Rhodopseudomonas palustris: one gene and its partner. The main gene of each other region encodes a partner of the protein of the gene in region 2 in a complex. Links are inferred from orthologs where the notes say so. Each region holds a gene or a part of one and is shown on either strand. Other genes may lie near its edges.

Region 1 (4,001 bases), 280 kb from region 2 along the record:
ACGCTGAATTCGAGCCGCAGACATTTGCCGTCGCCGCCGGTGGCAGCGAGGGTTGCGACGCGGTCGGCCAGAGCGTCGGTCGCGCGCCGGTTCTTCACCGGATACCACAACTGATATATCCCGGTCGGCCATTTCCCGTAAGCGGTGCTGAAACCCTCCGCCAATCGCTCGAATTCGTCCTTCTTTTCGAAAGACGGATCGATCAGCACCAGACCACGGCGCTCTTTCGGCGGCACGAACGCCGTCAGCGCCTGCCAGCCGTCGAGATCGACCACGCGCGCCTGGGTGTCGCGGCGCAGCGCATTGATCAGTTGTTTGCGCGCCACCGGATCGAGCTCGCTGGCGACCATGCTGTCCTGCGGCCGCAGCAGGGCGCGGGCGATCAGGGGCGATCCGGGATAGGCGGTCAGGTCGCGCTGCGGGTTGAAGGCGCGGACGATGTCGAGATACGGCTTGATCAGGCCGCCGGCCTCGTCGGTGAACCGCGCCTGCATCACCCGGGCGATGCCGGTGACCCATTCGCCGCCGCGGCGGGCTTCGTCCCCGGTGAGGTCGTAGAGCCCGGCGCCGGCATGGCTGTCGATCACCCGAAACGGCGCCGGTTTCTCCTGCAGATAGGTCAGGATCCGGGCCAGGACGATGTGCTTGATGACGTCGGCGAAATTGCCGGCGTGGAAGGCGTGGCGATAATTCATCGGCATTCCCTAGCAGTCGGCTCCCCAGGCCGCCATGGGTGTTCGGGGCGCGGCGCCGGCCACGCCTGCGCCCGTAAGACTACGGGGGACCGGGGAGGCCGCGCGAAATATGCAGAAAGCCAGCGTCCTGCAATGGTTTCCGCCGCAGCGACCGGGATGCGGCGACGGGCCCCGGTTAACGGGCTGTTTAATCAGCGGTGCTAGTTCTTGTTCCCGGATGAGGCCGGGCAGTTCGAACGTCGGGTCCTCCTGAGAACCACAATTTAGCCCACCGTTGGGGCGTTTCGGCGCACCGTTGCGGTGCCCCTGGGAGTTGAAGATGGCGGTTGATTTGTCGATGTCGGTCCTGGTGGTGGACGACTACAGCACCATGATCCGGATCATTCGTAATCTTCTGAAGCAGCTCGGCTTCGAGCATATCGACGACGCCAGCGACGGCTCGGCGGCGCTCGAGAAGATGCGGACCAAGAAGTACGGTCTGGTGATCTCGGACTGGAACATGGAGCCGATGACCGGCTACGACCTGCTCAAGGAGGTCCGCGCCGACCCCAATCTGTCGCAGACGCCGTTCATCATGATCACGGCGGAATCCAAGACCGAGAACGTGATCGCCGCCAAGCGGGCGGGCGTGAACAACTACATCGTCAAGCCGTTCAACGCGGCGACGCTGAAGACCAAGATCGACGCGGTGTTCCCGGATCACGTCGCGGCGTAAAGCGCTTCGTCTCATCCTGCGGATTTCGAAAGCGCGCTCCGAAAGGGGCGCGTTTTTGTTTGGGGCGCGGCCGCTCTCAACGCCGTCATTCCGGGGCGCGCGCAGCGCGAACCCGGAATCTCGAGATGTTCATCCGCGCGCACGTGCAACAACCTCGGGATTCCGGGTTCGCTCGCTGGTGCGAGCGCCCCGGAATGACGTGCCAAATTCAGCGCTGCGTGCTCACCACCGCAATTCCCGCGTCAGCGCGGCCGGCGGGTGGCCGAACAGCTCGGTCACCGCCGCAGTATCGAGCCGGTCGATGCCCTCGAAGGCGTCGGAATGGATGCCGCGGGTGACGAACAACAGATCGATGCCGTAGCTTTGCGCGCCGGCGAGGTCGGTTCGCACCGAATCGCCGATCGCCAGCACGCGCGGCAGCGGCGTCTCCGCATTGCGGAGCCCGCGTGCGAGCGCCATCGCGCGGTCGTAGATCGGCCGGTGCGGCTTGCCGTAGAAGATCACGTCGCCGCCGAGTTCGCGATACAGTTCGGCGATCGCGCCGGCGCAGTAGATCAGCCGGTCGCCGCGCTCGACCACGATGTCGGGATTGGCGCAGACCAGCGTCAGCTTGCGCGCCAGCGCCTCGCCCATCATGGCGCGATAGTCCTCGGCCGATTCGGTCTCGTCGTCGAACGGGCCGGTGCAGATGATGTAGTCGGCGGCCTCCAGCGGCGTCAGCCTGGCGTCGAGGCCGCGATAGATCGAATTGTCGCGATCCGGGCCGAGCCAGAACACCGACTGGCCGGGATGCTCGGCGACGTAAGTTCGGGTGAGGTCGCCGGACGAGACGATGGCGTCGTAGCAATCGTCGGGCACGTCCAGCTTGCGGAGCTGGCGCTGCACCGAATCCGCCGGTCGCGGCGCGTTGGTGATCAGCACCACGGTGCGGCCGTCGGCGCGGGCGTTGCGCAGCGCCTCGCAGGCCTCGGGGAATGATTCCAGGCCGTTGTGCACGACGCCCCAGATGTCGCTCAGCACGACATCGACGGATCCCACCAGCTCGCGCAGGTGCTCGACGAAACGAAGCGTGGTCATGAGGGAAAACGGTCAGGCCGGGCCGACGGCACGGCGCGCCAGCGCGGCGAGGCCGGTCGCGGCGCGCGGCGGATCGATCCGGGCGGGTTCGCCCTTCGGGGAGGAGCCTGCAGCATGTGGAGAGGCGATGTCCTGCTTGGCCTTGTCGCCGGGCGTGGTGGGCGCAGGCGATGGGGCGGTCTCGGGTCGCAGCGGACGGGGCGCCGCGAACAAGAACCCCTGCCCAAACCGCACATCGTAGTCAAGCAGGTCGACCACGGCGCGCTCGCCCTCGATCCGTTCGGCGATCAGGTCGATGCCGAACCGGCCGAGCAGATCGGAGAGGTCGGCGGGATGGATGTCGGCGGCCGGATGTTCGCGCTGGTCGAGCAGCAGCGCCGCCGGAACCTTGATGAAGCGGACGCCGCGGTCGGCGAGGTCGCGCGGCTCGAACCGCAGATCGGTGACGTGGTCGATCGAGAACCGGAAGCCGCGCTGCGCCAGCGCCGCGAGGTGCTCGGTCTCGAGCGGCCCGAGATTGCGCAGCGTGCTCTGCTTGAACTCGAGCACGAAGGACGGCGCCAGCGCCTTGTTGGCCTCGAGGAAATCGAGGCATTGCCCGAACATCTCGGCGTCCGACAGGGTGGCGGCCGCGATGTTGACGAACACGCCGACGTCCTTGTTGCGTACCATCAGCCGGCGCAGCACCTGGATCGCGCGCAGAAACACCGCATGGTCGATTCGGCCCATCAGGCCGGCGGTCTCGGCGACCGTCAGAAATTCGTCGGCGGCCAGGATCTGGTCGTTGCCGTCGCGCAGCCGGGTCACGATCTCGTAGAACCGCACCTTGCGCTGCGGCAGGCTCACCAGCGGCTGCAGGTAGATGTCGAGCCGTCCGGTCTCGATCGCGGTCTTCACCGCGACCAGAACCTGCGCCGGGTCGCGCGCCGGCTTCGGCGCCGCCGGCGGCGTCGTGACCGGGGCGGAGACCAGCTCGGTCAGGATCAGGGGCGCTGCGGCAGGCTGCGCCATCTGCTGATCCTCGACCTTGGCTTCAGGATCGAGCGTCGGCGGCCGACGCGGGGCGGCGCCCGTCGCGGCCGAAGTCAGCATCTCCTCGTGGGTGGCGACCGAGGCGGCGAGCTGTTTCACCAGCAGCCCGAGTTCGCCGATCTCGCTCATGGCGACCTGGGTGCGGTCCTGGCTGGCCGCATTGGCGGCCAGCACCCTGCCTTCGACCGCGGCGAGCCGGCGGCCGAATTCGGCGATCTGGCGGGCGAGGTCTGCGGTGCCGCGCGACAGATCGGCGATCTGGTGACCGGCGTCGGAACGGTCGCGCAGCCGGATCGACACGGCGCTGTAGAGAATGAACAGGGTCAGCGTCGCCAGCGCGACGATCGCGGACTCGACCGCGCTGAAGCCGGCGAGCGAATACACCACCGTACCCAGCGATACGGAGATCAGCACCATGCAGATGGCGATGAAAATGGTCGAGATTCGGATCATCCAGCGCCGGTTTCCCTGCCGATCCCGCC
Region 2 (5,280 bases):
GTATTTGTTCAGCCGCGAGGACGATCGGGACGCCTTCGCGGCCGCGCCGGAGCGCATCCTGGCACGGGCCCGGGCGCAATGGCCCGGGCTGATCGCCACAATGGCCGAATAGCGGGCCTGCCGCCGCAGCGTCTCGTCAGGACGCGGCCCGGGCGTCGCCCCAGGCGATGAACTCCGGCACGATGAAGTTCGGCCGCGGCTCGTCGAACCGCAGCGGCCCGCCGCTGCTGTCGGTCAGCTCGCCGCCGGCGGCGATCACCACTGCGGCGCCTGCAGCGATGTCCCATTCGCAGGTCGGTGACAGCCGCGGATAGATGTCGGCCTCGCCGTCGGCGATCCGGCAGAATTTCAGCGCCGATCCCATCCGCGCGTGCACGCCGCCCGGCCGGTCGGCGATGAAAGCCAACGTGCGTTCGTCGAGATGCAGCCGGCTGATCGCCACGATCCACGGCGCGCCATCGGCAGGCATCGGCCGCGTGTGGATCGGCGTCGCAGCGTAGCCCGAGCCGTCGGCGGCGATCGCAAGCCGCTCGGCGCCGTGGCCGACCAGGCCGCGCCACACCAGCCCGAGCGCCGGCGCGCCGACGATGCCGAGCAGCGGCTTGCCGTCGGTCACCAGCGCCAGATTGACGGTGAATTCGTCGCGCCCGGCGACGTATTCCTTGGTGCCGTCGAGCGGGTCGACCAGGAAGAAGCTCCCCGAGCTCGGCCGGCCGAGGCCGCAGCGCTCTTCCGACAGCGCCGGCACGTCGGGCGCGATCTGCTTCAGCCCTTCGGCGATGATCCGGTCGGCGGCGAGGTCGGCGGTGGTCACCGGCGAGCCGTCCGGCTTGTGCTCGACCGGGTCGGAACGGTCGGTGGCCAGAATCGCGGCTCCGGCGCGCAGCACCAGCTCGGTCAATGGCTGCATCAAAGCGATGGCGTCGTTATGCGAAATCAAAGGTCCCGTACCGAACGCCTGGCCCTTACCCATCAACCTGTCTTCCTCCGTCTGGCCGGTTGTCCCGGTCCCTCTGTTGGCAGCGCAACCGGCCGCAGTGTATCAAGCCATTCAGCATGGCTGATTCGTCTTGAACGAGCCGCGCGATTTCCGAGGAGCAGACAGATGTCCGGCAATCCCCCTTCCGTCCAGGCCCCCGCTCCGGACGCGCTCGAACTGGCGGCGCTGCTGTGTTCGCGGGTCTGTCATGATCTCATCAGCCCGGTCGGGGCGATCGTCAATGGTCTCGAAGTGCTGGACGACAGTTCCAAGCAGGAAGATCGCGATTTTGCCCTCGATCTGATCCGCAAGAGCGCCCGGACCGCGTCCGCGCGGCTGCAGTTCTGCCGGCTGGCGTTCGGCGCCGCCGGCTCCGCCGGCGCCCAGATCGACCTCGGCGACGCCCAGAACATGGCCCGCGGCCATCTCGAGGACGAGAAGACCAAGCTCGCCTGGAATCTGCCGCGGGTGCTGCTGGCGAAGAACCGCGTGAAGCTCCTGCTCAACATGCTGATCATCGCGCAGCAGACGATTCCGCGCGGCGGTACTCTGACGGTCGAGCCGGTCGGCGAGGGCGAGCATCTCTCGTTTCGCGTGGTGGCTGCGGGCCTCAACGCGCGGATGCCGCAGAACATCGTCGAAATGCTCAGCGGCAGTCACGCCGGTCCGGTCGAGTCGCACGGCGTGCAGCCGTACTACACGCGCCTTCTGGCCCAGTCCTGCGGGCTCGACGTGACGCTTGCGCCAGAGGGTGAGACCATGGTCGTCGGCGCCATCTGAGCGCGGGCGTCGATGGTAAAGGCGGGGTTGCGACGGCCCGCCTAGTAGTCGTACGGGTTCGACTATTGATTTAATCAGACTCACCGGACTGGAATACGCAACCAATATTAAACGCTTTCCGCAGACAGTGGCCGCATCACTTCGGTCACGGCTGCTGCCGTGCGCCGCGCAAAGAGGCCAGCGCACATGGACGATCTTCTCCGTGAGTTTTTGACGGAAACCTTCGAAAGCCTGGATACGGTTGACAATCAACTGGTCCGCTTCGAGCAGGAGCCGAACAACGCGAAGATACTGGATAACATCTTCAGGCTCGTTCACACCATCAAGGGCACCTGCGGGTTCCTTGGCCTGCCGCGACTGGAAGCGCTGGCGCATGCGGCCGAAACGTTGATGGGCAAATTCCGCGACGGCATGCCGGTAACCGGTGAGGCCGTGACGCTGATCCTGACCACGATCGACCGCATCAAGGACATTCTCGGCGGGCTGGAAGCCACCGAGGCCGAGCCCGAGGGCGAAGACGGCGACCTGATCGGCGAGCTCGAACGATTGTCGATGCGCACGCCGGAGGAGATCGCCGCCGAGCTGGGCGGCGCTGCGCCGGTCGCCGAAGCCGCACCGGAGGAAGCCGCACCGGCCGAGCCGGCTGTGGTCGAGCCGGTGGTGGCGGAAGGTTCGCTGGTGCCGCAGACGCTGGAGCGCCCGTTGCGCCCGGGCGAAGTGTCGCTCGACGAGCTGGAGCGCGCTTTCCGGGAAACCGCGATCGAGATCGCGTCGCCGCCGCTGGCGCCGGTCGCAAGCGAAGCCGAGACGCCTGCCCCCGCCGCGCCGGTCGTCGAGGCCGCCAAGCCGGCGCCGAAGCCCGCCGCAAAGGCCCCGAAGAAGAACGCCGATCAGGAGGCGCCCGCGGAGGGTGACCGGATCGCCAACCAGTCGATCCGGGTCAACGTCGACACGCTCGAACACCTGATGACCATGGTGTCCGAGCTGGTGCTGACCCGAAACCAGTTGCTCGAGATCAGCCGCCGCCACGAGGACACCGAGTTCAAGGTGCCGCTGCAGCGGCTCTCCACCGTCACTGCCGAGCTGCAGGACGGCGTGATGAAGACCCGGATGCAGCCGATCGGCAACGCCTGGCAGAAGCTGCCGCGTATCGTGCGCGACCTCGCTGCCGAACTCGGCAAGCAGATCGAACTCGAGATGCACGGTGCCGACACCGAGCTCGACCGCCAGGTGCTCGACCTGATCAAGGATCCGCTCACCCACATGGTGCGCAACTCCGCCGACCACGGCCTGGAGCGCCCCGAGGACCGCGTCCGCAACGGCAAGCCCGAGCAGGGCACCATCCGTCTGTCCGCCTATCACGAAGGCGGCCACATCGTGATCTGCATCGCCGACAACGGCCGCGGGCTCGACACCGAGCGGATCAAGGCCAAGGCGCTCGCCAACGGCCTGGTCACCGAAGCCGAAGTCGAGAAGATGACCGAGGCGCAGATTCACAAATTCATCTTCGCGCCCGGCTTCTCGACGGCCGCCGCGATCACCAGCGTGTCCGGCCGCGGCGTCGGCATGGACGTGGTGCGCACCAACATCGATCAGATCGGCGGCACCATCGAGATCAAGTCGGTGGCCGGCGAGGGCTCCAGCGTCACCATCAAGATTCCGCTGACGCTGGCGATCGTCTCGGCGCTGATCGTCGAGGCCGGCGGCGACCGCTTCGCGATCCCGCAGCTCGCGGTGGTCGAGCTGGTGCGCGCGCGGGCCAATTCCGAGCACCGCATCGAGCGCATCAAGGACACCCCGGTGCTGCGGCTGCGCGACAAGCTGCTGCCGCTGATGCACCTGAAGAAACTGCTGCACATCGACGACGGCACCGCCTCGACCGAACCCGAGAACGGCTTCATCGTGGTGACGCAGGTCGGCAGCCAGACCTTCGGCATCGTCGTCGACGGCGTGTTCCACACCGAGGAAATCGTCGTCAAGCCGATGTCGACCAAGCTGCGCCACATCGGCATGTTCTCCGGCAACACCATCCTGGGCGACGGCGCGGTGATCATGATCGTCGATCCGAACGGAATCGCGCAGGCGCTCGGCACCTCGGTGTCGGCACAGCACGATCTGGCGGAGCAGAGCGCGGCGACGCGCGCGGCCTCGACCGAGCAGCTCACCTCGCTGCTGGTGTTCCGCTCCGGCTCTCCGCAGCCGAAGGCGGTGCCGCTGTCGCTGGTCACGCGTCTCGAAGAGATTGCCGCCGACAAGATCGAATCCTCGAACGGCCGCTACATGGTGCAGTACCGCGACCAACTGATGCCGCTGGTGCTGATGGAGGGCGTCGAGGTCGCGAGCACGGGCGTGCAGCCGATCCTGGTGTTCGCCGACGACGATCGCAGCATGGGTCTCGTGGTCGACGAGATCGTCGACATCGTCGAGGAGCATCTGCAGATCCAGGTCGGCTCCAGCCGCGAGGGCATTCTCGGCTCGGCCGTGATCAAGGGGCTGGCGACGGAAGTCATCGATGTCGCCCACTTCCTGCCGATGGCGTTCTCCGACTGGCTCTCCCGCAAGGAGATGAAGCAGTCGATCGCCAGCCGCTCCGTGCTGCTGGTCGACGACTCCGCGTTCTTCCGCAACATGCTCGGTCCGGTGCTGAAGGCGGCCGGCTACAAGGTTCGGCTGGCGACCTCGGCGGTCGAAGGGCTGTCGGTGCTGCGTAGCGGCGCCAATTTCGACGTGATCCTGACCGACATCGAGATGCCGGAAATGAACGGCTTCGAGTTCGCCGAGGCGATCCGCGCCGATACCAAGCTGGCCCCGACCCCGGTGATCGCGTTGTCGTCGCTGGTGTCGCCGGCGGCGATCGAGCGCGGACGTCAGGCCGGCCTCACCGACTACGTCGCCAAATTCGATCGCCCGGGCCTGATCGCGGCGCTGAAGGAGCAGACCGCGAGCATCGAGCCGGTCGAGGCTTTGCAGCAGCAGGCGGCGTGATGGATATCCAGGAAGGACACCACAGCATGAACCGGCAGGTCGATGCCATCAGCGGCAACACCACCCAATTCGCCACGGCGATGATCGGCGGACAGCTTTTCGGGCTGCCGATCTCGCGGGTCCAGGACGTGTTCATGCCGGAACGGCTGACGCGGGTGCCGCTGGCGCCCGACGACGTCGCCGGCGTGCTCAATCTCCGCGGCCGCATCGTCACCGCGATCGACATGCGCACCCGTCTCGGCCTGCCGCGGATCGACGACGGCAAGCCGCCGATGGCGATGGGCGTCGATCTGCGCGGCGAATCCTACGGCCTGCTGATCGATACGATCGGCGAGGTGCTGACGCTTCCCGACGAGGGCCGCGAGGTCAATCCGGTCAACCTCGATCCGCGGATGGCATCCTTCGCCAACGGCGTTCATCGTCTCGACGGCCAGTTGATGGTCGTTCTCGACGTCGACAAGGTTCTCGAAATCGCGAACGCGCGGATGGCCGCGTAACCTCGCGATGGCTTCGGCCGCAACCATCGCCCGCCCATC

Evidence for each region. The genes of interacting proteins can lie anywhere in the genome.
Region 1: the proteins of SR870_RS24045 (region 2) and SR870_RS22755 are in contact, whole or in part, in a solved structure (PDB 1A0O), measured with the Escherichia coli proteins. The link is inferred for Rhodopseudomonas palustris from one-to-one orthologs.

Annotation. Positions count from the first base shown.
Region 1 is NZ_CP140155.1:5,005,211-5,009,211, forward strand. What follows is about bases 1-2,712. They hold SR870_RS22755 (response regulator), read left to right. Parts: upstream 1-1,014; coding sequence 1,015-1,410; downstream 1,411-2,712. Other genes in these bases: SR870_RS22750 (23S rRNA (adenine(2030)-N(6))-methyltransferase RlmJ), read right to left, coding at 1-695; SR870_RS22760 (TIGR01459 family HAD-type hydrolase), read right to left, coding at 1,633-2,487; SR870_RS22765 (EAL domain-containing protein), read right to left, coding at 2,500-2,712. Outside these bases: more of SR870_RS22765, read right to left, coding at 2,713-3,972. UniProt on the Escherichia coli protein: Involved in the transmission of sensory signals from the chemoreceptors to the flagellar motors.
Region 2 is NZ_CP140155.1:5,280,838-5,286,117, forward strand. What follows is about bases 1,593-4,944. They hold SR870_RS24045 (hybrid sensor histidine kinase/response regulator), read left to right. Parts: upstream 1,593-1,945; coding sequence 1,946-4,744; downstream 4,745-4,944. Other genes in these bases: chpT (histidine phosphotransferase ChpT), read left to right, coding at 1,593-1,759; SR870_RS24050 (chemotaxis protein CheW), read left to right, coding at 4,771-4,944. Outside these bases: SR870_RS24030 (YHS domain-containing (seleno)protein), read left to right, coding at 1-112; SR870_RS24035 (3'(2'),5'-bisphosphate nucleotidase CysQ), read right to left, coding at 137-973; more of chpT, read left to right, coding at 1,106-1,592; more of SR870_RS24050, read left to right, coding at 4,945-5,241. UniProt on the Escherichia coli protein: Involved in the transmission of sensory signals from the chemoreceptors to the flagellar motors. CheA is autophosphorylated; it can transfer its phosphate group to either CheB or CheY.